Regions from separate parts of the Rossellomorea sp. KS-H15a genome, predicted to be linked through region 2. Evidence: riboswitches for the same ligand, from Rfam matches in the RefSeq annotation. Region 2 holds a riboswitch; the other holds the start of a gene.
The links. A riboswitch is a leader RNA that binds a small molecule or an ion and turns the genes downstream of it on or off. The one in region 2 is predicted to bind cyclic di-GMP.

Region 1: it holds a riboswitch for cyclic di-GMP, as region 2 does, so the genes downstream of both, M1J35_RS22755 (methyl-accepting chemotaxis protein) here and M1J35_RS01570 (anti-repressor SinI family protein) in region 2, are expected to answer to the same signal.

What each region holds. Positions count from the first base shown of each region.
Region 1 covers NZ_CP096886.1:1,612,971-1,625,470, reverse strand. Annotated here, with positions in the region: gene M1J35_RS08350 (PLL family lectin) at 79-1,149, opposite strand; gene hflX (GTPase HflX) at 1,260-2,519, opposite strand; gene M1J35_RS22755 (methyl-accepting chemotaxis protein) at 3,108-4,028, opposite strand; cyclic di-GMP riboswitch class II at 4,124-4,209, opposite strand; gene M1J35_RS08330 (SDR family oxidoreductase) at 4,368-5,192, opposite strand; gene M1J35_RS22690 (hypothetical protein) at 5,340-5,474, opposite strand; gene M1J35_RS08325 (TetR/AcrR family transcriptional regulator) at 5,720-6,295, shown strand; gene M1J35_RS08320 (bifunctional cytochrome P450/NADPH--P450 reductase) at 6,377-9,544, shown strand; gene M1J35_RS08315 (carbohydrate ABC transporter permease) at 9,674-10,504, opposite strand; gene M1J35_RS08310 (carbohydrate ABC transporter permease) at 10,520-11,419, opposite strand; gene M1J35_RS08305 (ABC transporter substrate-binding protein) at 11,574-12,500, opposite strand, start outside.
Region 2 covers NZ_CP096886.1:344,702-357,201, forward strand. Annotated here, with positions in the region: gene M1J35_RS01550 (single-stranded DNA-binding protein) at 13-390, opposite strand; gene M1J35_RS01555 (YwpF-like family protein) at 660-1,100, shown strand; gene M1J35_RS01560 (helix-turn-helix domain-containing protein) at 1,198-1,518, shown strand; gene M1J35_RS01565 (hypothetical protein) at 1,633-2,022, opposite strand; gene M1J35_RS01570 (anti-repressor SinI family protein) at 2,277-2,414, opposite strand; cyclic di-GMP riboswitch class I at 2,448-2,605, opposite strand; gene M1J35_RS01575 (transcription factor S-II central domain-containing protein) at 3,005-3,721, opposite strand; gene M1J35_RS01580 (TasA family protein) at 3,790-4,563, opposite strand; gene sipW (signal peptidase I SipW) at 4,632-5,213, opposite strand; gene M1J35_RS01590 (hypothetical protein) at 5,191-5,919, opposite strand; gene M1J35_RS01595 (helix-turn-helix domain-containing protein) at 6,211-6,540, shown strand; gene M1J35_RS01600 (class D sortase) at 6,533-7,135, shown strand; gene M1J35_RS01605 (hypothetical protein) at 7,170-7,469, opposite strand; gene fabZ (3-hydroxyacyl-ACP dehydratase FabZ) at 7,636-8,067, opposite strand; gene M1J35_RS01615 (DNA-directed RNA polymerase subunit beta) at 8,375-8,650, opposite strand; gene M1J35_RS01620 (flagellar hook-basal body protein) at 8,666-9,508, opposite strand; gene M1J35_RS01625 (flagellar hook-basal body protein) at 9,565-10,407, opposite strand; gene M1J35_RS01630 (rod shape-determining protein) at 10,455-11,465, opposite strand; gene spoIIID (sporulation transcriptional regulator SpoIIID) at 12,006-12,266, opposite strand.

The DNA.
Region 1 (12,500 bases), 1.3 Mb from region 2:
TACCAAATCATAACATAGTCTTAATTTCCAGGCATAAAAAAAACCATCCCTCTTCACACATAGGGATGGTTCCATTCATCAGGCATACCACTTATGCCACATATGGTCATTTCTTCCTCTGGCAAAGGCGTCCACCCGGTTTGGTCCCCAGGAAACGACTCCCGGTGATGAACGTACGCCTCCACGCGGTGCACCAAGATCCTCCCAGTTGCTCCAACGGGAACCGTTCCACCATTTGTGCCACATAGTGTTGTTGTCTCCACGGACGAAGGTGTCGATTCGATTGGTTGCCCATGAAGAGGCTGCCGGAGCCCCTTCGAATCCACGAGGAGGCGATCCGAGATCTTCCCAATTACTCCATCTTGAACCGTTCCACCACTTATGCCACATCCGGTCATTGTTTCCACGTATAAAGCAATCGATCCGATTTGGTCCCCAGGATACGGCACCCGGTGAATCCCTCAGGCCGCCCCTTGGTGCGCCAAGGTTCTCCCATTGACTCCAGTTCCGTCCGTCCCACCATTTATGCCAAAGATTATTGTCGTATCCTTGGACGAACACATCCAGCCGATTGGCTGACCAGGATGACACTGCCGGATCTCCCTTGAAGCCACGTGGAGGCCCTCCAAGGTCTTCCCATTCACTCCAGCTTCTGCCGTCCCACCATTTGTGAAAAAGGATATCTCGGTTCCCTCTGACAAAGGTATCGATCCGATTCGGCCCCCATGATACAGCAGCAGGCGAACTCTTCAGCCCTCTTCTCGGGGCTCCGAGGTCTTCCCAATTACTCCATCGCGAACCGTCCCACCATTTATGATACATTCTGTCGTTTTCACTTCTGACAAACGTATCCAGCCGGTTGGCCTGCCAGGATGCAACGGCAGGTGAACCCTTCATCCCACGCGGCGGTGCACCAAGATCCTCCCATTCCCTCCAATTGGCCCGGGAGTCAAATGGATCCGTGGTGTAGACAGGCTCTTGGATATATCCCTGATAAGGGTGATTCTGCGGATAGTAATCATACTGTGGAATGTATTGCGGATAAGTATGTGGTAAGAACATATCTTCATAATCGTTTCTCACTTCTGCTCCAAACGGGTAACACTCATACGCTGTTGGATAAACCGGATAGCGTCGTTGAAAAAACATACTGCATCCCTCCTAAAGCTTACTGTATGCAGAAGCCCAGATATTGGAGTATGTCCATCTCCCCTCAAAAAAAGAACCCTCACACCACAGGTGGTGAAGGTTCATATCACTCAGATGATATATTCTTTAAATCTCTCAGCATCACTCGTCTTGCATTCCAGGGTCAGCTTCGTTCCATTTTCTTCATATTCCGTTTCTAACACAGTGGCATTCTCATTAAAATACGATATCAATTGCCCCTTATCAAACGGAATCAACATCTGACACCGTTTATAGTCTTTAAAAATATAGCTTTTTACGACTTGAAGGAGCTCGTCGATCCCGATTCGATTTTTCGCGGAAAAATAGATGCGGTCCTTCTCTACTCTCGGCACTTCCTCATCAACCAATTCAGCCTTGTTGAATGCATAAATGATTGGAATGTCGCCGGTCCCAAGTTCATCAAGGGTTTGATCCGTCACCTTCATCAATTTCTCGTAATGAGGATCTGAATAATCCACCACATGAACAATGAGATCCGCTTCGACCACCTCTTCAAGGGTGGAACGGAATGCCTTGACCAGCTGATGGGGGAGTTTGTTTACGAACCCTACCGTATCTGTCAGAAGAAATTCCTTTTTGTCCGGTAAGGTGATGTTTCTGACCGATGTTTCCAGGGTCGCAAATAACATATCCTTCTCGAATACCTGCTTGTTCTCATTCGGATGGAAGGTTTCGACAAATGCATTCATGGTCGTCGATTTACCCGCATTCGTGTACCCGACCAGGGAAACGACGGGGATTTCACTCTTTTTACGCTGTTTCCGCTGCGTGGTTCTCAGGTCGACCAGTGAATCCAGTTCTTTATTCAAGGCCGTTATTTTTTCTTCGATCCGGCGGCGGTCAAGCTCTAGCTTCGTTTCACCGGCTCCACGGTTGGCAAGTCCCGACCCGCCACCTTGACGGCCCAGTGATTCCCTGCGTCCAACCAGACGGGGAAGCATGTATTGCAGCTGTGCCACCTCGACTTGCAACTGAGCTTCACGGGTTTTCGCCCGTTCTGCAAAGATATCGAGAATCAGCATCGTTCTGTCCATCACCCGGACATCAAGCTTTTCTTCGAGGACCCGGATCTGAGAAGGCGCAAGTTCATCGTTTGTAATCAGAACATCCGCTTCCCACTCTTCTATGAGCGGCAGCAGTTCGTCAATCTTCCCTTTTCCGATATAATGCACATGATTCGGCCGGGGCAGGTTCTGAGTCAGTTCCCCCACGACATCGATTTGCCTGGCATCGGCCAATCCTTTCAACTCTAACATCGAATACTCAAAGTCATTGTTTTTATCCTTCGTATTAACGCCTATGGCGATCGCTTTTAATCTTTCTTCCATTACATAGTCACTTCCTGTTTGTTTATTTTGGTCATATGGTGCAGAAAAAAACACAGGCCTCCGCCTGTGCTTTTTGTAAATGGATTTGAATATACCAATGGCGCAAGAAGAAGACCGCATTTTCCCCCTGCATGTTTTTCAATAAAAAAACACACTATAGCGCCTCTCGGTACGTATTCAATTCTATTTTTAAGAGAGTGCCATGCGCACTCCCTTCACCTTCATTTCACGTTAAATGAAGAATTCCTTTAAAAATAGTCAGACCAATCCCATTTACCCTGCACACAGGCAGAGCCTTTGAACATATTCAATTAAGCGTTCAAATTGCGGATACGTAGTCTGATCAAAATCAAAAGGAAAACCTCCATTTCTCATAAGTTACCCCCATTCTACCACACCCCGTGATGGATGGGAAGATATGGTTTGAGGGACGGACCTCCAAAACCATTAATTATGGATCCTCCAATGGATATTTTGAGGTCCGTCCCTCACCACGTTACCCGACTAAAGAAAAGAACCCCCAATCCTTCACCTTTTCCGATGAATTCACAACCGGATCGGGGGAAATTGGAGGTCCGTCCCTCAAGCTTACAGGATATCTTTGAAGTCCCGCGCCTGTAGGTCGAGGCGTCGGGCTGCACGGCCGATTTCTTTGAAGGCCAGGACGGCGTGTTCGTTGAGGCCCTGGTTGTTTGAAATGCCTGATTGTGACCGGATTGTTCCTTCATTGATTTTTTTGATTTCGCCTGTGATTCCTTCCACATGGGCGTTCACTTCCTGAATGGAATCCTGGACCCTTGTGGCAAGCTTTCTCACTTCACCTGCTACCACATTGAATCCTCTTCCATGTTCTCCGGCACGTGCCGCTTCAATGGCGGCATTCAGTGCAAGAAGATTGGTTTGAGTCGCAATCTCCCTGATCGTCTTGACAATATTCCCGATCGAATGTGCCTGCAGAGTAAGAGACTCCAAGGTTTTCATATTTTCATTTGAGTCCTCGACCAGTTTCCCGGTGGCAATAGCCGCTTCTTCACTTCTTGTTATCCCCTGCTCAGCTTTTTCACTTAGCTCTTCAGACATCTTCTGTAATTCAGAGGCAACCTTTCCAATCGTTGTTTCCCGTTCTGTAATATCCGTCGCGATCTTTACAACACCTTCAAGTTTTCCTTCTTCACTATATACCGGTGTATATGTAGCCTCCAACCAAAGAAGTTTCCCGGTCTTCGTGACCCGCTGAATTTTCTCCTGAAAGCTTTTCCCATTCCTTAAATCCCGCCACAACTTCTTATAATCCAGACTGCCGGCAAACTCCGTTGTACAAAATGTCTGATGGTGCATCCCAATCATTTCTTCTATATCATATTCCATCGTCCTTGCAAAATTCCCATTCACCCAGAGCACATTTCCGTTCCCATCGAATTCTATCATAGCAAGCGATTCTTCAATGGCTGCAAGTATAGCAGACTCCTTAAATACTTGAGTACTATTTCTTGATTTGGTTTTCAGCACTTCGCAACACTTCCTCTTTCTCAAAAAAATTAGTAGAGACAAAACAAATATGTACCAAAGAGATAGTAGTCGTTTTATGGAGGCTCTCCGCTTGGCAATGTGCTGGCCGGTTGCGCCACTCGCTCCTATTCACAAACAGCGCCCATTTCACCAGTGAATGATCTTCGCTTCCAACTCATATATTTGTAAGACTATCCTACTAGTTAGACCTCCATTTAACAACTATTATCCTCTGAATTTTATAAATTCTCTTCCGTTATTCAAACAAAAAAAGACCCCCACCCCACATACAACCTTTGATGCAAAGGCTGCCGTAAGATTGGAGGTCCGTCCCTCATATTATTCTGTACCCTTTCTCCACTCTTCTTCCTCGATCAACATTTTACCCGGCCAAGTGTAAGCCATGATGCCTCCGTCTGCTGTGATGTCTTCACCTGTCACGTAGGAGCTGTCGTCCGATGCGAGGAACAGGGCCACCGTCGCCATTTCTTCCGGTCTTCCCAAACGGCCCATCGGTGTGATCCACTTATTGGCCTCCCTGAATTCCTCACCCATCTTTTCCTGTTTGCTCCCGACGAGATCGTCAATCAGTGGGGTCTCGATTGTTCCGGGTGAGAGGGAATTCACTCGGATGCCATGTCTCGCATAATCAATGGCCATGGCTTTCGTAAAGTTGATGATTCCACCCTTTGCCGCATTGTAGCCAGACCGGTCCAGATCTGCCGCATGGCCGGACATGGACGCCGTATTGATAATGGATCCGCCATTTTCAAGCATAAGTGGGATTAGATACTTGCTGCATAAAAAAGTCCCTCGCAAATCGACTGCGATGATCCGATCAAATAGTTCCACAGGATATTCATGCACCTTACCACCCTGTTCATCGACCCCGGCGTTGTTAAAGAGGACATCGATCACACCAAATTTCTCCTTTATCTTTTCAGCAAGCGACGTGACACTTTCCTCACTGGAAACATCGAGATGGAATGCTTCTGCCTTTCCACCATCGCTTCTGATCCCATCGACTGTCTTATTCATTTCCTTTTCATTAATATCTGCACAAACCACCGTCGCACCTTCACGGGCGAACACTTTGGCAGTCGCTGCCCCGATCCCAGTGGCAGCTCCTGTAATCACCGCGACCTTATCTTCTAGCCTTCTCATAAAGTAATACCTCCTTGAAATATCTCATGGATAGTATTTTCCCCTTATGTGAAATAGTAAACATAGAGAGGGACGGACCTCCACAGGGCCTGTTTCATCTTCGAATGAAAGGCATTTGGAGGTCCGTCCCTATTAAAAGAACTTAGATTAACATCCCAAAGTACTGCAAACGGCGTTTTTCAACACAGATACCAGATTGCTGTTTGGAGCCAAGATCGATACCAACAACCAAGCAACAAGTAATAATACGGCAATCAGAAAGGTGACAAGTCCTAAAGACATCTAAAATCCCCCCTTTCTTTTTATAACTCTAGTAAGTGAGCTCTCTTACAAGGTTATTCTATGAAAAAATGATAGAGTTGGACCGGCAATTATAATAGAAAAGAAAAAAAGGGCCATACCCCCGTCTTAACAAAACCTTCACAAATAATGGGTATTTCGTGTGATTGAGAACACTTTCACATGGGTATACACTATACTGGAATGAACATTCATTCCGCATTACCGTTATGAAAGGCTGAATTGGTATGTCAATGGCATTAAATAAGCGGGACAGCATTGTAGCGAGTTCACTGGCTCTATTTGCAGAACGGGGTTATGACGCCACGACGATTCCCATGATTGCCTCGTCCGCAGGCGTGGGAGCAGGAACGATCTATCGCTATTTTGAAAATAAAGAAGTCCTTGGGAATACGATTTTTCAAGAATATGTGAAAATTTTTACTGAAACAGTGGAAAATGATTTCCCGTATGAGAAGTCGATACGGAATCAATTTCATCATATTTTCCAATCGATGATTCAATTTACAAAAGAACAGAGCCAGGCGCTCTACTTCATCAGGACACACAGCAGCGCCCACTTCCTCAACGAGGAAAGTCACACATGCTTCGAAGAACTGTTGAATCTATTTAAATGCTTCTTCGATTCTGGAAAAGAGAAGAAGATCATCAAGAATCTGCCTTCCACGGCTTTGATCGCCATCCTTTATGGTGCCTTTCTCGAACTTCAGCGACTTGTCCGGATCGGAGAATTGGAGCCTGATACCTCTATGCTTACTGATGTAGAGGAAAGTATGTGGGACGCTGTACGATTACATATGTGAGAAGCGATTCGTTTCTCATATCTCAAGCGGAATGAACGTTCATTCCGCAACAACCAAACTTTAATACGAGGTGAAGGAACCATGACACAACAATCTCAATACCCACAACCGAAAACGTATGGACCACTCGGGAATTTGCCCGTAATCGATAAAGAAAAGCCCCTTCAATCATTTATGAAGCTTTCCAGGGAGCTGGGACCCATCTATCAGTTCCAGTTTCCCGGCAGAATGAGCACCTTTGTTTCCAGTGCGTCCCTTGCAAAAGAAATATGCGACGAAACCCGTTTTGATAAAAAAGTCGGACCGGCCCTGCAAAAAGTGAGAGCCTTCGGTGGAGACGGACTTTTCACCAGTGAAACGACAGAGATGAATTGGAAGAAGGCGCATAATATCCTGCTGCCAAGTTTCAGCCAGCAGGCCATGAAAGGATACCACTCAAAGATGGTGGATCTCGCCACCCAGCTCATCCAAAAATGGGCACGTCTTAACCCTGCAGATGAAATCGACGTCCCCGAGGATATGACCCGTCTGACCCTGGATACCATCGGCCTCTGTGGTTTCAATTACCGTTTTAACAGCTTCTACCGGGAAACCTCCCATCCCTTTGTCGATAGTATGGTCCGGGCTCTGGATGAAGCGATGAACCAATCACAGCGCCTCGGTCTTCAAGATAAACTGATGATCAAATCGAAGAAACAATTCAGGGAAGACATCGAGTACATGTTCTCACTTGTCGACGAATTGATTGCCGACCGCAAGGCAACCGGGGATCAAGGGGAAGAAGATCTTCTCTCCTATATGTTGAAAGGAACAGATCCCGAAACAGGCGAGGCGCTCAGTGACGAGAACATCCGCTTTCAAATCATTACCTTCTTGATTGCAGGTCATGAAACCACAAGTGGACTCCTCTCCTTCGCCCTTTACTACCTGATGAACAACCGGGAAAAATTGAAAAAGGCTCAGGAGGAAGTCGATCGTGTGGTGGGAGATTCCATTCCTGACTATAAGCAAGTGAAACAGTTGAAGTATGTCCGCATGGTCTTGAATGAAACGCTGAGACTGTGGCCGACCGCCCCTGCATTTTCTGTATATGCCAAAGACGACACAACTCTTGGCGGCCAATATGATGTCAAAAAAGATGATGTGTTCACACTCGTAATCCCTGAATTACATCGGGATTCATCCGTATGGGGAGATGACGTGGAAGCCTTCATTCCTGAACGATTCGAGGACCCGTCTTCCATTCCCTATCACGCATACAAACCGTTCGGTAATGGACAGCGTGCCTGCATCGGACAGCAGTTCGCCCTTCATGAAGCGACACTGGTGCTCGGAATGGTCTTGCAGCATTTTGACCTGATCGATCATCAAGACTATCAACTGGATGTCAAAGAGACGCTGACTCTCAAGCCTGATGGATTGACGATGCGGGTTTTACCCCGTAAGCCTGCTATGGCATTCTCCATCGCTTCCTCCGAAGAAGCTACACCGGAAAAAGCGGCTACATCTGTCCAGGTAGAATCATCCCACGGCACGCCCTTGCTCGTCCTCTATGGCTCAAACATGGGAACGGCGGAAGGAATTGCCCGGGATCTGGGGGAAACAGGCCGTCAACAAGGATTCCGGACAGAGATCGCTACATTGGATGAGTACAGTGATGGACTCCCAACAGAAGGAGCGGTCATCATGGTTTCTGCTTCCTACAACGGAAACCCTCCTGACAACGCAGGTCAATTCATTTCCATGCTGAAAGAAAGTCGGCCTGATGACTTTGAAGGGGTTCATTACGCAGTGTTCGGATGTGGTGACCATAACTGGGCGACTACGTATCAGAGGATCCCTAACTTCATAGATGAACAGCTTTTTGAAAAAGGCGGACACCGCATCGCAGAAATCGGGCACGGTGATGCAAGCGATGACTTTGAAGGGGATTATGAAAAATGGGCAGACTCCCTTTGGCCGAATCTGGCTGACGAATTGAACATCGAACTGCATCAGAACGATGGATCTAATAGCTCCATTACAATGAATTATGTCAGTGACGTGAGCGACACACCACTGGCACGCACGCACCATGCCTTTACCGCAGTGGTAAATGAGAATAGAGAGTTACACCACGCAGAAAGCGGCAGGAGCACGAGACATATCACCCTCACGCTGCCAGAAGGTGTTACCTATCAGGAAGGCGACCATATCGGGGTTCTTCCGCAAAATCCGGCGTCTCTTGTCGAGCGAGTGCTCAGTCGATTCAACCTGAACGGGCAGGACTTCGTTACCTTGACGGGCGATTCTGGTAAAGCGGCGCACCTCCCTACAGAGAAGCCTGTAAAACTTTATGAATTACTGGCCAATTATGTAGAGTTCCAAGAACCCGCTACCCGTTCTCAAATCAGGACCCTGGCTGCTCATACCGTCTGCCCTCCTCACGTCGTTGAGCTCGAGGAACTGTTGAAGGATGAAACGTATAAAGAAGCGGTATTAAGTAAACGTATAACGATGCTCGACCTGGTGGAGAAGTACATGGCATGTGAAATACCGTTTGAAAGTTTCCTTGCACTTCTTCCATCATTGAAGGCACGCTATTATTCGATTTCAAGCTCACCTTTATACAAAAACGGAGAAGCAACCATCACCGTCAGCGTCGTCCGTGGAGAGGCCTGGAGCGGGCATGGTGTATACAAAGGAATCGCATCCAACTATCTTGCAGAGCGATCCCAAGGGGACAAAGTCGCCTGCTTTATCTCTACACCGCAATCGAACTTCCAGCTGCCAGAGGATGCGGAAACCCCGATTGTCATGATCGGACCAGGAACGGGAATCGCTCCATTCAGAGGATTCATCCAGGCACGCAGCGTTCTTAAGGAGCAAGGAAGATCACTCGGTGTGGCCCATCTCTACTTCGGTTGCCGCAATCCTGAGCACGACTACCTGTATCAGAGCGAATTGGAACGAGCGGAACAAGAAGGGATTGTCACCCTTCATACGGCATTCTCAAGATGCCCGGGTCAAGAAAAAGCATACGTCCAGCACCGACTTGCAGAAAATGCAGAGGAAATCCTGCCATTATTGAAAGAAGGCGGACGACTATACATCTGTGGGGACGGAAGCAAGATGGCTCCGGATGTTGAAAAGACATTAGTAGAAAGCTATATGCGTCTCTATCAAACATCGAAAGAAGAAGCTGATAAATGGCTGAGATCATTGGAAGAGGATGGTCGATACGCGAAGGATGTTTGGGCAGGGGCATGATGTAAGAGAAGCGAATCCTTATTGGGTTCGCTTTTTTTTTTGGTGATAGATTTGGACATTTCTAACATACTTTGTGAGTGTTTGGCAAACTTAAAAAAGGGAGTTTCCCATTGGAAGCTCCCTCTCCTATCATTTCCCCCCTGTAAACGAAATCCCCTTAATAAAGTACCGATTAAAGAATGCATACAACAACAGAACAGGAAGTGTAAACACCATCGATGCTGCCATGATGTAATTCCAATAGCTGACATACTGTCCTTTGAAGGTGTTCAACCCTAACGGCAACGTATACATTTCAGTATCTGTCATAACAATCAATGGAGTCATGAAGTTGTTCCAAAAGCCCATAAAGACAAAGATCGCCTGGGCAGCCAGGGCCGGTTTTGCCAATGGCAATACCACTTTAAAGAAGATACCGAAGCGGCTGAGACCATCGATTTGGGCAGCCTCTTCCAGTTCCTTCGGAAAATTGATGAAAAATTGTCTCATCATGAAGATGAAGGTCGCATTGATCATGGCCGGTACAATCATCCCTTGATACGAGTTAAGCCATCCGATTTCCTTTAAAATTAAGTAGTTCGGGATCATGGTGACCTGTGCAGGGATCATCAGGACAGCCAGGATTATGATGAACAATGCCTTTTTCCCAGGAAAACTCAATCGTGCCAAGGCATACCCCGACATGGAATTAAAAATGATATTCAAACCGGTACCGACTACAGCAATGAACAGACTGTTGAACAGCCATCTTGGAAACAGCTCTTGTTTGATGAAGATTTGTTTATAATTATCTAAAGTGAAATTTCTTGGTATGAAATTCATTGTCCCACTAATGATTTCTTCCAGCGTTTTAAATGAAGAAGACAGTGCCCATAGAAATGGGATCAGGGTCGTGATGGCATAGCCGATCAAAACGATGTACAGGAGACGTTTACTGAACGTCTTTTTCTTTGAATTCATGCTTTAGTCCCCCCATTAATAGAGTGATTCTTCTTTAGAGAATTTACGTTGTATCAATGTGGCCACCAGGATGATGAGAGCCAGTGCAAAGGCAAGGGCCGCTGCATATCCCATGGATCCCAATGATTTAAACGCATATTGATAGATTAAGAGCACGACCGTTAACGTCGAGTTATTGGGTCCTCCGGATCCCCCTGAGAAGATATACGATTGATCAAACAACTGGAACGTGCCGATGACTCCCATGATTACGACGAAGGATGTAACCGGTCTGAGGAACGGAACAGTTACATAGAAGAACTTCTGAATGGCACTCGCTCCGTCCAGTTCAGCGGCTTCGTATAACGAGTCGGGAATATCTTGAAGGGCAGCAAGATAAATGACCATAAAAAACGGAGCCGTCGCCCAAATATTCATCAGCATGATGGCATTCAAGGCTATATCGGGATCCCCCAGAAAATTGTAGGTGGGCAAACCGACTTTATCTAATATGTTATTGATCAAACCTTCTTTGTTGTACATCCACATGAAGATCAGGGTCAATACGGCTGAAGACGTTAACGTCGGCAAAAAGTAGACGATCCGGAACAGCTTCTCACCCTTTAATCCTGCATTTAACGTGGCTGCTAATACCAGTGCGAGGAAGGTTTGGGTCGGTACCACGATCAGCACATATTTCGCTGTGTTTTTCAAGGCAATGATGGCCCTGTTGTCTTCCATGATCCGGGTAAAATTGTCGAAAGCCACAAAATCGAAACTCATATCACCAAGGAGTTGAACTTTATGAAAGGATAAAAAAATGGCGTATAGAATCGGTCCAATGATAAACACGGCTAATACCAGCAGTGTCGGTGACATAAATAAGTATCCTTGTCCTGCATCTTTTAATCTCTTTTTGGAAGATGGTTTGTTCATTCTTATCCCTACTTTCTATCTGTCTCTTTAACCTACACCTATTACCTGTATTCTTTCCGCCAAGGTCTACAAGACAAGACCTAAGAAGAAAGAATACAGTCAATGGTAAAGTTGTACCTGACACGATCATGAGTGCCAGGTACCTTTAGAAAGATTATTGAATTTCGCTATTCGCCTGTTCCTGTGCTTCTTTCAGAGCTTCATCCAATGGGCGGTCTCCGAGGAAGGCTGCGATGAACTGGTTGTTAAAGTTATTCATGATGATCGGCAGATTCTTTCCTTCTGCCCAAACTGTTGCATATGGTGCTCCTGCTACGAGGGCACCCCGTAATTCATCTTTGTCATACCCCAATTTTTCAGCAACTGACTTACGTGTCGGAAGGGCAAAACCTTTGGACGTCCAAGTTTCCATTCCTTCTTTACCTGTCAGATAAGAAATCAATTCCCATGAAGCTTCCTTCTTTTCAGATGCGGCATTCATCACATATCCCACCGTGTAAGCCATTGTTCCTTTTTTTCCATCAATGGTCGGTAATTCAGCCGTTCCGTAGTCAACATCCGGGAATGTATCGGCTAAAAATGGAATCGCCCAGTTTCCTTCGATGACCATGGCCGCTTTTTGTTGTCCGAACATTTCTCCACCCCAGTTCGCTCCGACTTCTGAGGCCTGTGCAGAGGTTTTGTCTTTGTTATGCTGGTCGATGATTGGCTGAAGGGCATTCACCACTTTATCAGAAGCAAAGTTCGCTTTGTCATCCTTCACGACTTCCCCACCCGTTGCCTGTGCGATGTGGTAAAGACGGGCAAGTTCAGGTGCGACACCAAATCCATAGACGCCCTCTTTCGTCAGGGCTTTTGAAACTTCACGGAGTTCATCCCATGTTTTCGGAACTTCGACACCCGCCTCTTCAAACATCTTCTTATTATAGAAGAGCGCTAAAGTCGAGTAATCTTTCGGAAATCCGTATGTTTTCCCATCGACTTGAAATGCTTCAAGCATCGGCTTTTCGAAATCTTTCACATCGAAGTCTTCCGTCACATAATCATCCAGTGGTTCCACGACCCCGGTATCAATCAGGGC
Region 2 (12,500 bases):
CTCGCGAAAATATTAGAACGGCAACTCGATTGGTTCCTTCTTGCTTCGTTCAGGTGTCACTGGGGACGCCTGCTTACTGTCCAGGAACCGGATGTTTTCAGCGACGACTTCTGTGATATAGGTGCGCTTTCCTTGATCATTTTCAAAGTATCGAGTTTGGATGCGCCCCGTCACCCCGACGACGGAACCCTTCCTGCAGTATTTCTCCGTATTATCCGCTGCACGGTTCCATATCGTACAGAGTACAAAGTCTGCATCGATCTGACCTTGCTGGTTTTTATATGGCCGGTTCACGGCAATCGTCACGCTAAGTACTGATTTTCCTTCCATCGTTTTTCTCGCTTCCGGATCTTTCGTCAGCCTTCCCACCAGGGTCACTTGGTTGATCACTTGGGTTCATTTCCTCCTTTCTGTTAAGGTGTAATCATCTTACCTTCGAACTGCAACTCTTGTAAAATCGTGAATTTCCGAAATTCGAGGCAAAAACGGCTTGAATTTCGGAAATTCGCCTAGGGAGATTTTCCACTTTTTCATTAAAAACATGGTCAAAAACACAAAATTGCATCTTTCGTCATTTTTTTCATCGGTAAATGTATTAGGGAAAACAATTCGGCCTGTGATATAATTTGATAAAACCTTTAAATGGGAGATGTTCGTTCATGAAAACCTTTAAAGTGATTTCCCTTCAAGTAGTGGAGGACGAGGAACTGCATGACTTTGAGCTTGTGGACGGTCTGATCATCAATAAAGAAGACGGTCAGAAAACCTGGCTTGTCGAAACATATATGTCGAATGAATACATTGAATTTTTCCAAAAGGCACAGCAAAGGAAGGAAGATTTGGAAATCCAGGTCGTGATTTCCCATGCAGCCAATGATCCCGCTGCCTTCATGACATCCATCCGTTGCATCAAGGAGATGGATGAACATATCAGCATTATGTTTGAAGGAAAATTAAAGAAACAACGCAATGAATATGCGGAGATTCTGCTTGATGACCTCGTGCAGAAAGGATACTCAGGGGATGAACTGGTCCGTGAGTTCCGCAAGAAGATGATTTCTAAGCCAAGGATCCTGGCAACAGCAAAGCCGAGCGTTTAATAATACGAAAATATGTAATTTCTTGTCGAAATGTTTATGATATAATTGTAGTTAATATTGTGACTTCAATAATGAAGTCATTAGGTAGGTGTCCCTGATGATTGGAGAGAGAGTTAAGAAATATAGACAAGAAAAAAGGATGTCCATGACGGAGCTCGCTGAAAAAGCCGGCGTAGCGAAGTCCTATTTGAGTTCAATTGAACGGAACCTTCAACAAAACCCTTCTATTCAGTTCCTTGAGAAAGTATCCGCGGCTTTAGGAATTCCCATGGATGCTCTCCTATATGATCAACCCGAGGATCAAAACATTGATCACGAGTGGATGAAGATTGCAGAAGAAGCGATGGACTCAGGAATCACCAAGGAACAGTTCCGGGAGTTCATTGAATTTAATAAATGGAAATTAGGCAATAAATAAAGTCTTGCGAAGGGTTCGCAAGACTTTATTTATTGTTCAAGGCTATTTTACCTTGCTATGATAAGGCTTTAACGTCTCATTTTTCTCGGTAACTCTGATAAATAAATGTTATTATTACTTATTCTTGGACATCAGATTCAATTTTTCTTCCAAGAATTTTGCTTCTGATTTACACGAATAATGAATATTTGTTCCTAATTGATCTTGTAAGTGATGAATACTCTCAATCTGTTCCTCATTCGGTTCTTCGGAGAGAATCTTTTCAATTGTTTCATTTATCTTGATTGACAGTTCTTGATGAAACTGTGGATCATTCTTAGTTTCTTCATCCAGGTTCTTATACCATGATGCATGGTTGTTTATGTATTCACGCCATACTGTTATAAAATCCTGTATACTATACTTATTTTCATCCCATTGAATGGAAGCCATATATTTTTCAAATGAGGTCTTAATTGAACGGGTAATACTTATTTTAGTTCCCGATGGTAATTTTTCTAACATTTATGTAAAGTACCCCCTGATTTGTTAGTATATTCTTTATATAACTATACCATATTGATTTTTTTATAGACAGGTGAAATATTTCAGAAAAATATGGTAAGTTTTCAAATTTTTAAAATATCCGAGGGATTTCAGTCATCCTAATGGCGCTCGTTTTTACAATTGGATTCTACTTATTATCAATGATCTCTTTCATAAGTGAAAATAAGATAATAAATAAAGTCTTGCGAAGAATTCGCAAGACTTTATTTATATTAAATCACTTTGTACCCGGCTTTTAGTTCCTGGGTTTGATTGTGGAGAAATTCTCTGATTTCTTGTTTAGAAATACCGGCGTCCAGTGCTTGTTTAATGAGTTCCATCCATTCGAGATCAAGTTCACGATTTGTCAATATAAATACCCTCCCAAAATACATGTATGTATTCCAGGCAATCCAGCCATCATCGTTCGCAAATGATCACACCTTCTTCATTATTTAATCTGTTCATTATATTCAAGATGCTTAGGAGGATATGACTATTTTCAAACCTTAGATCTGTGACTTTGCGTCCTCATCTTTCGACGAGTTTGCCTTTATCTGACTCTTCCCTTCGAACTAATTCGATTATACTATTATATTTTCTGGCGCCGTGTTGTTTTTTGTCTATTCTGATAATTAATTTTACACTTTTTTCCTACATATTAAACCCTTATCTGACAATCCGTTAGAAATTAAAACCAGTTGAATAAAATAATCGAAGAGATTTGTCGAACCACTACGAATAAAGGCTATTTTTATAGCTTTCAAGCTTTCTTCTTAGAGGGAGGACTTTCTTATTGATATTCTGGTAATTCGTGGGGCTGTAGAACGCCTGGTTGGTTAGGTCGAATCCGCATGAAGGACAGATCCATTGACCCGATTCGGTGCTGCTGTAGGATGATCTGGTACAGCGGGTGCAGGTTTTTTTGTACATGGAATCACCTCTTAATCTTTTTATTTTATTACCTTTCTTTTGTAAAGCGTCTATTGATAAAAACAAAGATTAATCCAAGAGTTGTTAAAATGATTCCTAGAGCTAGTATCTTGTAGATGTTGGTAGCGGTATTAGGGAGCTTTGTTCCTTGTGAATTCACATGTATTGATTGAGTTGGATCTTTGACACCTTTTATTTCTTCATCATGTTGACTGTTTGGGGATTCAGAACCTGAAGATGGAGTTTCATGATCAGCGTTAGAAGTTCCGCCATACTCCTCAGCGTAATATTTCAACAGAATTGATGTTGAGAGCCCCTGATATTCATTCCCTAATTCCGGTGGGATGATATATTCATAGAATAGTTCTTCGGTTGATCTTTTAGCTAACTTTCTTGATTCAATTTCATTAAAATCTTTGATGAGCCCTTCATATAAAATGTTATTATTGCTATCTTTAACGTTCAATAAGATTTTATTGAAGTATTTTTCGGAGCCTCCCCGAAATTCTGCAAAGTGGTTATACGTTATATTTACGTTTCCGTCGTTTTTGACTTTGATGGAATCTAAAATTCGATCCCCTGGCTTCAGGGCGTTTAACTCAATAAACGTCTCTCCACGATCTAGGCTAATATCTATTACTTTAGGTGCTGTTTCGGCAACTGTACTTAAAAATGGTGTATTGATTATACCTAATATCATAATTAAAAGTAGGGATATCCCTACACTTACAATCTGTTTATTCATAAGCACCACCTTTAATCTACAAAATAGGTGGGGAAACCCCCACCTATAGTTTTATCAACTCTCTATTATTATTGACCTCCGGCTGAGCCGCTCTTATCATTGATGTCACCAGTTTGCTTGTAGACACCGCCACCACCAGAAGCTGGAGAACCATCTGATTTTTTATAATTATCTAAGTTATTTTTATCATATGTCGTTCCTTCATACTGCAATCCAGTGAATGTAAATCCTAAGTTAGTAACATCACCTTGAAGATTATTTTGTTCTACACCAGTATCTTCAAATTCTAATTCATACTTAAGAGATTTAATTGTTTGTGCACCTGCAATATCCTCACCATTATAACCTTTTTTAGTATCCAGAGAGCCTATGTACTTTCCTACGCCGCTCACTGTTTTACCATTTAACTGAGTATCTCCTTTTAACGCTGTAGAAAGTTCTGCAAGTGAAACTTTACCATCACCACTTGAATCCCAACTCGGATCTAAAATATTGTCGCTACCAAATTTAAGTTGTTTTACAAAAATCGCATTGTCTGATCCCTTAACAGAAGAGGAATTTAGTTTTAAAAATACATCTACCGGTAATGTTCCTTGATTATTCACAACCATTGCAGGTTCTTGATTATCTACCATTGCCACTAACTTATCACCAGGCTTCCACCCTGTTAGTTCGAATGCTTCTAGATAAGGTTGTTCAGGTTGAATATTAATCGTTCCGTTAGTAAACTTTCCTTCTGTTTCAATGGTGTCACTAAAGTATGCAAAGGTTCCTCCCATAACTGCCATAGCTCCCATTGCAATTGATGATGCTCCCGTTAATAGCTGTCTCTTAAAATTCATTGATTTTTCCCTCCAAATGTTTTGTGATTTATATTTTTCTACTAGTTAAACCAGTAGTGAATACCAACTTAAGCAACTCTTTCTTCTTTACTTTTACCTTTACTTCCATACTCTCTATTAAATGCCATCCACAACGAAATAATGTTGTATATGATGATGATCATCCCAGGCAAAATGAGACTAAGGGCAATTCCATTTTTAGATTGTAAGAATTGAAGGATATATCCAACATAAGGAACGTTTATACCAGAATACTTTCCTATAATCTTTGATGATGGTACTGGCCGAGGGTCATCCGTTTCATTGTTATCCCCTTTGGTTATATATTGTGTGAATTCACCTTCGCCTTTGACGTCTATAATTCTATGGGTAACAATCGTATTTTTCTTTATAGGAGAATAGAAGGTGACGATATCTCCTTTTTTTAGATTGGTAGTGTCCTTTACTTCCTTAACTCCAACAACAGATCCGGTATCGATTGTTGGTTCCATGGATCCTGAGAGAACAAGCATTAATTGATTACCAAATATGGTTGGCTGACCTCCACTTACCTTTGAAGAAATCATTACGTAAAACGAACACAAGAGAATGATAATTAATAAGGTGGAAATAAAGTGGTTTACTATTTTAAGAGCTTTTTTCCAATTCACTGTCTTCTCCTCCTTCTGTTGATGGCTTTATCGTTTCTTTATTTGGCACTTTTTCCGTTACATTATTTTTATCTACTTGTTGGTCCTGTGTTTCTTCTGCCCCATCTATAGATTGAGATGGTTTTTCAGTATTTAAACTTTCATCCTCTGACTTTTTCGGAGTTTCTTTAGGTTCTTCTTCTTTTGGTTTATCTGTATCGTTTTCTGGCGCTTCAGTCTTATCATCTACATTTTGAGATTTTGATTCTTCCTTAGCTTGATTATCTTTATTATTCTGTTTCTCATTATCGTTTGGCCCATTATCTTTATTTTTTTCGTTGCCCTTGTCAGGGTGATTATCATTATTGCCATGAGCGGGATTATCAGGGTCTGTACCTGGTTCTTTGCAATCCTCTGGATCATCTACCGTGTCGTCCTCACAGCCGTTACCCAGGCCAGAATTGTCTTTACATTTTTCTTTTATCAATTTTTTCAAGCTATTATCCAAGTGAGGCCAATCTTCACACATTTTTGCTACTTCATCCTTGCAAGCTTCATCTAAATGTTTATTGAAGTAATCTGTACTATCTCTACAAAAGTTATCCGATGTGGCAATACTTCCTCCTTGAATAGATTCATCAGAAAAATATGAGTATGTATCACCTACCTGATAACTCAAGGAATATAAAATAAAATAGAGAAGCGTTAAGTGAAATAAAATCTTCATTTTTTTTGTTCGTTTAAATCTCATCTTTCTGCTCTTATACTTCCTACTTAATGGATGCAATTATTGTCAGCCTCCTTAGAAGAACTTTTTGTTCTTCATATCGAACAACTAAGTTCAGTATAAAATACCTACTCGCATTTGAAAAACCCCAAAAACAGGCAAATATTCTCAATAACGAATAAATCCCTTTCTTTTTCTCTTAATAGCTCCTATTTCCTAATTATTTTGTATTTTATAAAAAACATTTTGTTCTATATAATGAATTAAATACACTAAAAGGGGAGTTGTGGAATGGTTGGTGACAGGATAAAGGGATTACGAGAGGAAATGGGGTTAACGATTAATGAACTGGCTAATCTTTCGAATGTCTCAAAATCATATATTAGTTCTATAGAACGTGGAATACAAAAAAATCCTTCTATAAAGGTATTAAGGAAGATCGCGACAAGTATGGATAGCTCATTAGAGGAGATTCTCTCAACTGATAAGAGAAAAGTAATTTTAGATGAAGAGTGGATAGAACCTCTGGAAAAAGCGATTCAGGATGGTTTAACGAAAGAAGAATTTAAGGACTATCTTTCTTTTGTACATTATAAAAGGAGGAAACTCCACAATGAATAAGATATTAATCCTCCTTGGTTCAATCTTTTTCTTTGCAGGAATAAGCTGTATTTCATACTTTTATTTTGAAATGAATAAGCAAGAACAAGTACAAGCCAAGTCTCTAATAGAAGCAAAAGCCTCTTTTAATGAAAATACACCGTTCGTTAAAGGAGATGAAAATAAAGGGAAGGGTAAACCAGTGGAATACCATTTCAAAAAAGGAGACGTAATTGGCGTCCTCTCCATACCGAAGCTAGACCGTGAGTTGCCTATCATATCGGGAACCGATGAAGCCGAGCTAGAAAAAGGGGTAGGCCACTACTCCACCACTAAACTCCCCGGACAAAAAGACCGGATCTTCCTGGCAGGTCATCGGGATACAGTTTTCACAAAAATGGGCGAACTACAAAAAGGAGACCAATTAACCATTGAAATGGAGACTGGTACACACATATATGAGATTTATGAAACACTTGTCGTCAAAGAAACCGACCTCTCTGTCCTGGAACCAACCGCTCCTGAGGAAGTTCTGACCCTTTCTACCTGCTACCCTTTTGAATACCTTTCAAGCACTACCGATCGTTATATCATCAACGCAAGGAGAATAGAGTAAAGCGCAGAAGCTCAAGTAGCCTCTGCGCCATTCATTACTCGTCCTTATTATCCTTATCCTTCATATCAATATCATCTTCTACAGCGTCTTCTTCCGGAGTGTTATTATCCTTCGCTGCATCTTTATCGCCTTGCTTGTTCTTGTCTTCTGACTCAGGGTAGTGCTCTTGATTCATATCCCCGTTGTCATTCATGTCGTTATTCTCATCCATGTTGTCGTTTTCTTCCACTGGTGCTTCGTCTTCCGGAGGAGGCTCCTGGTTGGCGTTACATCCTACAAGAAGGAAAGCGGCAAGTGCTGATCCACCAAGGACCGATAGTAACTTTTTGCTCATGATGTATGGCTCCTTTCGATGTTGGTTAATGTAAGACCGTTACGTTGGTCTTTTGTTAGCTTTCCCGGAAAATGAATTAACTTGCATATGGAATCATTTTCGAGTTAAAAAAACCGGGTTTGAGGTGAAATCAATCACACCCAACCCGGTTTTCTATATGGGATTGCTATTGTTTATCTCCAAGAGCGAACATCATCTCTAACTCACAAGCAACTTCACCTTCAACGGTTGCCACACCTTTTCCTTTACCGATCGGTCCTTTAAAACGGATCATCTCCACTTCAAGTCGGAGCTGATCTCCAGGCTTTACCTGACGCTTGAAACGGCATTTGTCGATGCCTGTGAAGAACGCCAGACGTCCGCGGTTATCTTCCACCTTCAGCATCGCCACGGCCCCTACCTGAGCCAGTGCTTCGACGATCAGCACACCCGGCATGACAGGGTAATCAGGAAAGTGACCATTGAAAAACTCCTCATTCGCCGTCACATTCTTGATCCCGATTGCCTTCTTGCCTTCCTCCACCTCTAAAATCCGATCTACCAGCAAAAACGGATAACGATGGGGAATAATCTCTTTAATCTCATTAATATCAAGCATGCATAATTCCTCCTACCAATATGTATGTACACCTTATTGTACAGAAACCGGGGTTGTAATAGCAACAGGATGGGAGGGACGGACCTCGAAAACCGGTTCTATTCTTCAAGGGAATCGCTTTACACCAACGTTCTTCATCCAAAAAGGGAGCAAATTCGAGGTCCGTCCCTCCCTTCTCCACATCACAACGATAACCACTCAAAAAAGGGACGGACCTCGAATCACAAGCTCTATCCACAACGAAACCCTGTAATATCAAGGTTCACTGCCGCAAAAGCTAACGATTTCGAGGTCCGTCCCTCAGAAATTATTTCTTCACTACGATATCAATAATATGCTGCCAGGTTTCTGCTTTGAAGACGTCGGCGGCGTTGCCGTTGCCGATGCCTGCGAAGCCGATGACGGCACCGAGGACGAGGCTTCCTGCAAGAAGAAGGATGAACAGAAGGATTCTGAGCCAGATGGGAAGCATGCGAACACGCACCCAGCGTGATGGCCTGGTTTCGTCCTTTTGCTTTGCCTTATTTTCTGTTTTCACTGATTCTCTTGTCACTTTTTCTTGCAGTAGCTCTTTTTCACTCATAGCATTTAACTCCTTTTAGCGTATCCCATTTACAAGGCCCATCATTTGATCTGCAAGGGAGATCGATCGCGCCTGGAATTGATATGATCGTTGGACACTCAGCATGTCCGTCATTTCTTTGCTGATATCCACGTTCGATCCTTCTAACGAACTCTGAACCATGGAAATATCCCTTCGTGCTCCACCCGTGACGTTGGTCACCACTTCATCTTCTGTGACGCCCAGTTGATCCAGGTTATCTGCAAAACCTAACAGGTTCCCGCCATATTGCTGAAGAAATTGAGATTTTTCAACGGTCACTACGCCTAGGTTAAAGCGTTCTTCCCCGCCATTTGAATCCCTGACGGTCAGTACGCCATTGTCACCCAATTCAAAAGCAGCCGCATCCTCAGAAAACGTAATATAGTTATCATTCTCATCCAATACAGGAAGCCCGCTTCCGTTCACAAGCATCATTTCCCCGTTCCCGGTAGGACTCGCAGAGAATGCTCCGTCCCTCGTGTAGCGCACGGCACTCGAGTCCTCATCAGCCTCCAGCACCTTGAAGAACTGACGATCACTGGTCAAAGCAAAGTCCAGAGAGCGGCCTGTCGCTTTCAACGACCCCTGATTCAAGATCAGCTGCGCCTGTGAAAGCTTGGCACCGTTTCCTTCCCGGACTCCAAGAGGGGTAAGCCTGCCTGCTTCAAACTTGTCTACGCTCTGATTTTTCACCTGCTGCACAAGCATCTCGGAGAACGTTGCATCCCGGCGCTTGTACCCGTTTGTATCTGCGTTCGAAAGATTGTGACCAATCATATCCATTTGTTTCTGCAATTGGCCTAATGTGTTGGTTGCTGTAATCATCGTCCGATTCATGACACGTTCTCCCCTATTATAAGGTATTCAGTGACGAAATTCATTTACAATACTTGCTATCCGTTGACCCGACCGATTTCGTTGGCTGCCTTTTCCATGCTCCGGTCATACGCCTGAAGCACTTTCTGATTGGCTTCGAATGCCCGGTACGCCGACATCATGTCAGTCATCGTACGGGAGGCATCCACATTGGATCGCTCGAGAAATCCCTGCTTGGTGGCAAAGGAAACATTGGGCTCATCATAGGCATTACCTAAAGCGACGTTGCCTTCTGTTGCCAACAGCCCATCTCCCTGCTTGACCAGCAGGTTCGGGTTATCCGAATATCCCACACCCAGCGTAGCGACGGCGTTCCCATCTACGACAATCTGGCCGTTTTCACCGACCGTGAACTGATCGCTTTCCAGTTGAATCCGGTCACCATTTTCATCCAGCATATAAAAACCGCTGTTCGTCGTAAGGAAGCCGTTTCCATTCACCGTCAGATTTCCGTTCCGCGTATAGCGTGGTGATCCATCGGGTCCTTCCACCGTCAGGAACACCGATCCACGGATCCCTGTTTCTTCATCGACAGGCATGGAACCATCCAAAAGCGCCACATCCAAGCCGTGGCCCGTTTCCTGAAGGTCACCCTGTACAAAGGAAGGAATCGTTTCCTGCATATACACACCTGTATTGAGTGCTCCCACTCTTTGATTAAAAGGAAGCAACAGCTTTTTTTCAGTCGGGATCGATGTGGAATCCATCCTGTCCATCAGCATCTCGGGAAATGCCCTCATCGAAGCCTGATCCGCTTTATAGCCCGGTGTATTGGCATTCGACATATTGTTTGTCAGCATCTCGGTCTTCCGCTGCTGAGAAAGCATGCCGGATGCTACTGTATAAAATCCTCGAAACATTTACTTTCACCTCTTAACCGTTATATCGGATCAATGGTGCAGTGGCTTTACACGATTCTTCTTCTTGAAATCTTATCGATGTTCTCAAGCATCAATCCCGTTCCGATGGCTACACAATCCATCGGGTTCTCCGCAATCAATACCGGTACCTTCAATTCTTCCGCAAGAAGCGTGTCCATTCCGTGAAGAAGGGCTCCCCCACCTGTTAAAATAACTCCGCGGTCAATGATATCCGCTGACAATTCCGGCGGAGTCTTCTCAAGGACATTTTTCGCAGCCTGTACGATGACCGCCACTGACTCACGAAGCGCCCCTTCGATTTCCTTGGATGTCACGGTGATGGTACGTGGAAGACCCGATACCATATCGCGTCCACGGATGCTCATTTCCCTGCGATCTTCGTCAAGTGTTTCAGAGAATACTGTCCCAATATTCACCTTGATATCTTCAGCCGTACGCTCCCCGATCAGAAGCTTGTACTCTTTTTTAATATAATTCAGAATTTCGTGGTCAAATTTATCCCCGGCCATCTTGATCGACTGACTCGTTACGATGTCACCCATGGAAAGAACCGCTACATCCGTCGTTCCCCCACCGATATCCACGACCATGTTTCCAGTCGGATTGAAGATATCCATGCCGGCACCGATCGCCGCCACTTTAGGCTCTTCTTCCAGATAAATCTTCTTCCCGCCGCTCTTTTCCGCCGCTTCCCTGATCGCCTTCTGCTCAACGCTCGTGATGTTCGTAGGGCAGCAGATCAAGATGCGAGGTTTCGATAGGAATCCTTTTACATTCAATTTATTAATAAAGTGCTTCAGCATTGCTTCCGTCACATCAAAGTCTGCGATGACTCCGTCTTTCAGAGGGCGTGTTGCCACAATATTTCCAGGAGTACGTCCGACCATGCGGCGCGCTTCCTCCCCGACAGCCAACACCTTACCTGTATTCTTATCCAGTGCCACGACCGATGGCTCATTCAAGACAATCCCTTTTCCTTTAACATGAATCAATACATTAGCCGTACCAAGGTCAATCCCAATATCTTTCGCGAACATCTTGTGTTTCTCCCTTCTACTTTTACAATTTCATGAACTACATTCATCTATGGTTTCACTAGTATGTTATTACGTTTTAACGTTAAGGCAGAACTTTCACCTAATTAATTATTTTACCATAAATATGTCGAAGTGAGATGGTATTTGTCAAAAAAATGTATTGATATTGTTATTATCTTGGAAAAAGGTGGGTGTTTTGGAGGGGTATGTTACAGGAGTGTTAAGGAGTGATGGTTGGTGGGGGGTTTTTGGGTGTTCAGCTGCTGAATATGAACGGAATTTCAGCTGCTGATTTTCCCATGTTTTTTGACAGGTGAATTTCACCGTGAAATCAGCAGCTGAACTTCAAGCGATATTCACCTGCTAAACTCTCCTCATTATTCTCCTGCTAAAAAAACGGGAATATTCAACAGTCTAATTCCGTACACATTTTAACAGCTAAACTTCATCCAATATTCAGCAGGCAAAGTCATACATCCTCCCCAAAACGCAAAAACACACCAAGCACAACCCATCATTCTGGGGCTTGGCGTATTTTGGTTAGCTGTGGAGCTCTTCTTTTTTGTACTTTTGCTTGGTTGCCTCTCCACCTCGTAGATGCCGGATTGATTTATGGTAATCAAGTATGGTTTTGACTTCATTTGCGAGATCCGGATTGATTTCTGGCAGTCGTTCTGTTAAATCTTTATGGACAGTACTTTTGGACACGCCAAACTCCTTCGCAATTACACGAACAGTTTTTTTCGTCTCCACGATATACTTACCAATCTTGATTGTTCTCTCTTTGATGTAATCGTGCACACCACTCGACCTCCCTAAATTGGATGTGAGAAGTGTGAAATGAGACTCGCTTTCGGATCAATGAAATAGTACAGACCCCTTGCACATGGGCAAGCGGCAGAAAGCCTTATTTAGGACGGCAGCTTCCTGATGTTACAACATATAAACAACTTATGCAGCTAATGACCAATGGTATAATGACGATTCCTCACCTCAAACACTCTCTGTTTTGATAGGTTTGTTTCATTTTATTAG